2 linked regions of the Tunicatimonas pelagia genome follow. The protein of the gene in region 1 interacts with the protein of each later gene in a pairwise test. Links are inferred from orthologs where the notes say so. Each region holds a gene or a part of one and is shown on either strand. Other genes may lie near its edges. The genes, in order: P0M28_RS13790 and abc-f.

What was found.
Region 2: the proteins of P0M28_RS13790 (region 1) and abc-f interact in binary tests that used the Escherichia coli proteins (3 or more experiments, as listed by UniProt). The link is inferred for Tunicatimonas pelagia from one-to-one orthologs.

The regions. Positions count from the first base shown.
Region 1 is NZ_CP120683.1:3,219,615-3,223,218, forward strand. Bases 280-3,553 are described here. They hold P0M28_RS13790 (2-oxoglutarate dehydrogenase E1 component), read left to right. Parts: upstream 280-614; coding sequence 615-3,353; downstream 3,354-3,553. Other genes in these bases: odhB (2-oxoglutarate dehydrogenase complex dihydrolipoyllysine-residue succinyltransferase), read left to right, coding at 3,366-3,553. In the rest of the region: P0M28_RS13785 (peptidoglycan DD-metalloendopeptidase family protein), read right to left, coding at 1-247; more of odhB, read left to right, coding at 3,554-3,604. UniProt on the Escherichia coli protein: E1 component of the 2-oxoglutarate dehydrogenase (OGDH) complex which catalyzes the decarboxylation of 2-oxoglutarate, the first step in the conversion of 2-oxoglutarate to succinyl-CoA and CO(2).
Region 2 is NZ_CP120683.1:4,397,659-4,400,927, reverse strand. The notes cover bases 320-3,258. They hold abc-f (ribosomal protection-like ABC-F family protein), read right to left. Parts: upstream 2,790-3,258; coding sequence 849-2,789; downstream 320-848. Other genes in these bases: P0M28_RS18900 (hypothetical protein), read left to right, coding at 3,123-3,258; P0M28_RS18910 (type IX secretion system plug protein), read right to left, coding at 320-826. Outside these bases: more of P0M28_RS18910, read right to left, coding at 1-319; more of P0M28_RS18900, read left to right, coding at 3,259-3,269. UniProt on the Escherichia coli protein: Genetic data indicate it may be involved in ribosome assembly or function.

The sequences.
Region 1 (3,604 bases):
AAAACTGGTTTGGCTTGACGGTGGCTTCAACTACTTTAAAGCTATCTACCTCAATTCCGTACAGGAGATGGGGCTCAGATTTCACTGGCTCAGGAGGCACTATAGTTGCCTGTACCGCAACTGTGTCGGGCAATGCTGAAGATTCATCAGGAATTATTTCATCGGCAAAAAAGTAGTACACTCCCAGTACTCCCAGCGTGGGAACCAGCAGAGCCGATAGCTTTAGTAGGTACGCTCTTATTTTCAATTTATCCGTTATTTACAATTTCTAATTGAAATTATTATAAATTATCAGCATTCTATTAGCAGTTTTACAAAATGCGGTGAAAACTACGATTATTAAAATAATAATTCTTGAAAATTTTTATTATTTCCTACAAGGTCAGGAATATCTAAAAACTGTTTACTTATTCATATGGTTATTTTTTCTTTAGACTATTTTTTCTTCAACATTCATTCACAGAATATCTTAATAGCTGTTGGTTATCATACATCATCAATATCGACAAAAGAATCGTCGTAATTATCTGACATTCAATGATATTTGCATATGCAAATATGCGGTTTTTTCTCATCCTTTATATCTTCTATCTTTGACCAAATGAATTGACCCTATGGATAAATATTCGTACATCTCCAACGCGCACGCTAGCTACATTGACGAACTCTACCAGTCGTACCAACAAGACCCCGAGTCAGTAGATGAAAGCTGGCAGAAATTTTTTGAGGGTTTTAATTTTTCTCTGGAACGCTTCGGTAAAAATGGTGCTTCCTCTACTAATGGTACTGCTGTATCTCAGACTCCGGCTAATAAGGAGATTGGCGTAAAAAAACTAATTAGAAATTATCGCCGTCGGGGACACTTAGAGTCCGACACCAACCCAGTTCGTACTCGGCGCGATCGTCAGGCGCAACTTGGTATTGAGTACTACGGCCTTACTGAAGGTGACCTAAGTACTACCTTCGTGGCAGGTGAAGAAATAGGCATTGGCCCGGCCACGCTCCAAGAAATTATTGATACGCTTCGTAAGGCATACGTAAGCACCATTGGCTTTGAATATACCTACATTCGCGACCGGGAAGCAGTAGAATGGATGAAGAAACAAGCGGAGCAAACTCTGCTCACTCACTCTACTTCTGCCGAGGAGAAAAAGCGTACGCTTACGAAGCTTAACGAAGCGGTAGTCTTCGAAAACTTTTTGCATACCAAGTATCTCGGGCAAAAGCGATTTTCGCTGGAAGGAGGAGAAACGACCATTCCGGCACTAGACGGAATCATCAACCATGCTGCTGAATTTGGAGTAGAAGAAGTTGCTATCGGTATGGCTCACCGGGGGCGGCTAAATGTGCTTGCCAACATTATGGGTAAGACCTACGAGCAGATTTTTAATGAATTTGAGGGAGCGGCTGATCCGGATCAGTCGCACGGCGATGGCGATGTAAAGTATCACTTGGGGTACTCTAGCGACGTCACTACTCCCAGTGGAAAACACGTAAACTTAAAGCTAAACCCTAACCCTTCGCATTTGGAGGCGGTTGACCCGGTAGTAGAAGGGTTTGTTCGGGCAAAGGCCGATCGGCACTACGATAGTGACTATGACCGTATCTTACCCATCCTTATTCACGGTGATGCAGCCGTAGCTGGTCAAGGCATTGTGTATGAAGTAGCGCAAATGTCGCAACTGGAAGGATACTACACCGGAGGAACCATTCACTTTGTAATTAACAACCAAGTGGGTTTTACTACCGACTTTGACGATGCGCGTACCAGTGTTTACTGTACCGATGTAGCAAAGGTAATTGACAGTCCGGTAATGCACGTTAATGGCGATGATCCGGAAGCAGTATTATTCTGCGTGAAAACGGCGGTAGAGTTTCGGCAGAAATTTAACCGTGACGTGTTTATCGATATGGTATGCTACCGAAGGCACGGACACAACGAGAGCGATGAGCCTAAGTTTACCCAGCCATCGCTGTACAGCGTAATCTCTAAGCACCCTAACCCTCGCGAGGTGTACAACAAAAAACTGATTGAGCGGGGTGATGTAGATGCTGAGTTAGCTGAAAATATGGATAAAGAATTCCGCGGCCTGCTGCAAGATCGGCTTGATATGGTGAAGCAGCAACCATTGCCTTACACCTATCAGGCGGTAGAGCAAGAGTGGCGCGACTTACGAAGGGCTACGGCGGATGACTTTCACGAGTCGCCCTCAACCGGCATTTCTGCCGATGTAATCAACCAAGTAGCCGAAGCATTAACTACGCTGCCAGAAGGCTTTAAACCAATCCGCCAGATTGATAAGCAGTTTAAGCAGCGCAAAGAAATCTTCTTTAAGAAGAAAGAACTCAACTGGGCGGCAGCTGAGCTACTGGCTTATGGTTCTATTCTGGCCGAAGGAAAGATTGTACGTTTAGCCGGGCAAGACACCCAACGCGGTACATTTTCGCACCGCCACGCCGTAATTAACGATGCTGAAACCAACGAACCCTACAGCAGCTTAGACCATATTTCAGAAAATCAGGCTGACTTTCATATCTATAATTCGCTACTATCGGAGTACGGAGCACTGGGTTTTGAATTTGGGTACGCCATGACTAACCCCAACGCTTTGGTAATTTGGGAAGCCCAATTTGGTGATTTTGTCAATGGTGCTCAGGTGATGATTGACCAATTCATTACCACCTCCGAAACTAAGTGGCGAAGAATGACCGGTTTAGTCATGCTGCTGCCCCACGGCTACGAAGGCCAGGGTCCCGAGCATTCCAATGCGCGTCCCGAACGCTTCCTGCAACTCAGTGCTGACCTGAACATTGTGGTAGCCAATATCACTGAGCCGTCTAACTTCTTCCACGCATTACGCCGACAACTGGCTTGGCCGTTTCGTAAGCCACTTATCATTATGTCGCCTAAATCGTTGCTGCGTCACCCAAAAGTGGTATCACCGATAAAAGAATTTACCGAGGGCTCTTTCCGCGAAGTAATTGATGACCCTAACATCAAAACGCTGAAGTCCGTTAAAAAGGTGTTGGTCTGTACTGGTAAGGTTTACTACGATTTGCTGGAGCGTCAGGAACGTGAAAAGCGAAAAGACGTAGCCATTGTCCGGTTGGAGCAACTTCATCCGTTCCCAGAGAAGCAGTTTACCAAAGTGCTGATGCGTTACAAGAATGCTAAAGCGTACTGGGTGCAAGAAGAACCCGAAAATATGGGAGCATGGTCGTACTTATTACGTACGTATCGTCAAACTGAAATTGAACTAATATCTCGCAAGCCTAGCGCATCTCCGGCTACGGGCTACGGAAAGCTTCATACTAAAGAGCAAGAAGAAATTATTAACAAAGCATTCGCTTAGAAAACAAGTATTATGAGCCAGGAAATTAAAGTACCCACGGTAGGGGAGTCCATCACCGAGGTCACCATTGCCGAGTGGGTAAAGAATGATGGGGATTATGTGGAGATGGACGAAGTAATCGCCGAGTTAGAATCGGATAAGGCTACGTTTGAACTGAACGCGCCCCACGCCGGTACGCTTCAAACCAAAGCTAACGAAGGCGATACATTAGAGGTCGGAGCCATCATTTGCGAAATTGACCCCGACGGAAA
Region 2 (3,269 bases), 1.2 Mb from region 1 along the record:
TCAGCGTTCGTAAGTCAAAAAAGCGGTACTCATTGCCCGCATAAAAGTTGTTTTGTAAATCGAAGTGTTGGTACTCTAGCTGTTGTCGTTCCTGACGGACAAAGGTAGGTTCCAACCCCTCAATAGCATTAAACCATCGGTTATTCTGCCGGACTACTACGTAAATATCTTCCAGCGGATTAGGAATATCGACACTGCCGTAATCGACAAAAAATTCAATCTGATGGCTAGTTACTCGCTCAGTGACCCCGCTGGACTGTATTACCTCCGCGCCTACACCCATCATCTGGTCGTACACCATCAGCCGTTTAGTAAGCACTACATTGGCTTCGTTACCATCTTCGTAAACCGAAATAATGTAGTTGCCCGGCAATTTTACCCGAGGAACGGACATCCGGTATTGGGTATACGGCACTTTGGTGTTATAAGAAAATGCTTCGTTAGTAATAGGGAACTCGTTGTACTCAAAAAGAAAGTCTATGTTTGACAAATTAGATTTGCGCCAGTCAGCATTGCAGTGAATAAGTTTCGCCCGGTAGTCTGTGCTAATATTTTCACCTAATTCTAGAATATCGAAAGCTAACACTAACGGAGTAGGATCGCCAATACGAAGGGCTGACGACCACAGCACGCCATCGGGCAAAAGCAAGCGAATGGAGCGGGCATTAGAGCGAAAAGCTTGGTCGTAGAAAATTTGGTCGGGTGATGAAGCAGCGGTATTAGCAGCAGTGGAGTTGCCCGTAGGAGCTATCGGAACGCAGGCGGGAAGAGTAGATAGTATGAAAAAACTAAGACTGATAAAAAGTTGAGTAGTGTAGCGAATCATATCTGAGTAACGTAGGCTATGACTAATCGTTGTTCAACTTGGCTTCTATTTCCTCTACCTGCAATGCTAGGTTTTCCCACTGTTGGTTTGCTTCGCTTAGCTGCTGATCAACTTGCTCAAACTTCTCAGTTTCTTCTGCTAGGCGTTCTACATTACCAAACACCAACGGGTTGGCCAACTGCTGTTCTACTGCCTTTTTCTCTTTCTCTAGACTACCAATCGTTGTTTCAACCGTTTCCAGTTCTTGCTGCAACTTCTTTAAGTCTCGCTGAAGGTTACGCTGAACATCAGAAAGGCGCGACGAACTAGGTTCTTTTTTTGGTTTAGGCGCAGGCGGCTTCTTTTCTAGAACCGTGGGCTGACTCGCTTCCCGTTGAGATTGCCAGTAGCTGTATTCCTGATAGGTGCCCGGGTATTCTTTTACCTCCTTACTTTCAATGTACCAGATTTTGTTGGCTACTCGTGAGATAAAATGACGGTCGTGAGAGACAATTAAAAATGTACCCTGATACTGCTGTAACGCCTGCACCAAAATATTTACCGACTGAATATCGAGATGGTTAGTAGGCTCATCGAGTAGCAGAAAATTAGACTCACTAATGAGCGTACGAGCTAAAGCCACCCGTGATTTTTCCCCTCCCGAGAGCACCTTTATTTTTTTGAATACATCTTCGTCTAAAAACAGAAAGCAACCTAGCACATTACGAAGCTCCTGCTCGGTTTTTTCGCTTCCAGCCTGTTTGAGCTCTTCCAGAATCTCATTATCCAAGCTAAGTGCCTCTAGCTGATGTTGGGCGTAAAACGCCATTTCTACATTGTAGCCCCAGTCTCGTTCACCTTTAAACTCTTCGGTTCCGGCAACCATTCGCAAAAGCGTTGATTTGCCTTTTCCATTGGCACCAATAAGTGCAATTTTATCACCGCGCTCAATAGAGCAGTGGCTATTCTGGAGGATAGTTAGGTCACCGTAACGTTTAGTTGCATCTTTAATGGCTACTACCTGTCGTCCGGAGGGCTTATTGAAGGTAAATTTAAAGTTGACGGTAGCATTTTCATCCACTACGTCGCTCACCTTATCCATTCGGTCAAGCATTTTCACCCGAGATTGTACCTGCCTAGCCTTAGTGGCTTTGGAGCGAAATCGCTCAATAAAGCGTTCGGTTTGCTTAATTTTCTGTTGCTGATTCTCAAAGGCATTCTTTTGAATCTCCCGGCGTAGCTCCCGTTCTTCCAGATAGAAAGAGTAGTTACCAGCGTAAGTAGTTAACTGGGCATGAGATACTTCTACTGTAGTATCAATTGTATTATCCAAAAACTGCTGATCGTGAGATACAATGATAAACGCGCCTTCGTAAGAGCGTAGGTAATCTTCTACCCACTGAATCGATGGCAGATCCAGGTGGTTGGTCGGCTCATCTAGCATGAGTAATGATGGTTTTTCTAGCAGTAGCTTCGCCAACATTACCCGCATTCGCCAACCTCCTGAGAATTCCCGAAGCGGACGCCTTAGGTCGTTAGTGCTGAATCCAATTCCTTCTAAAATCTCTTCAGCCCGAGCTTGTAAAGTATAGCCTTCTAGTACTTCAAACTGCTCTTGTAAACGAGTAAGCTGGCTGACTAACTTATCTTCGTAGTCAGTTTCCATCTTTTTGAGCACCTTTTCTATTTTATGCTCAATCTCCAAAGCTTCCTCAAATGCCTGCATTGCCACATTCAGAATACTATCGTCAGACTGAAAAGAAAGTAAGTCTTGATTTAAGAAACCGATGGTACAATCATTCGCTTTGGTAATCTCACCTCCATCGGGTTGATACTCACCGTCAATTAAGCGCAGTAAGGTAGACTTTCCGGTTCCGTTCAAACCAATCAGTCCAATTTTGTCTTTGGGTTTAATGTGCAAGTTGGCTCCGTCGTACAGTGCCCTTCCTCCAATATGATACGATAAATTATTGATTGCCAGCATATCCGCAAAAATATAAAATTCATCAGATCAACATAACACCACTTAGGCAGAAAATATTTATAAATATTGGCTAGTAAGTTGAAAACATTATACTGCGCTAGGTAGTGAATCAGAACAGAGTAAATATGAGCTACGTTATCATATTTTTCACCTTCCCAGATTGGGAATATCGCTACTGTAATTTCCCATTCAGAGACACTTTCCCGAAAAGAAAGATTTTTCTTTTCTATGTAAGAAACTGATAATCAATATTTTACAAATAAATATGCTAAAAAAATTAGCCTAGCACTAATTATGCAATTATTGATATAGAAATATTGAAAAAATACTATTATGAATACTTTAGCTTCTTTCAAAATCACAGTTCTTTTACTAACTTTCGCTATCATTAGCATTACTAATACTGGTTTTGCGATTACTCCTAAAGCATCGGTTACCCTAGAAAATAGCATTCAGAACGAAAATGTAGCCCTTATCTGG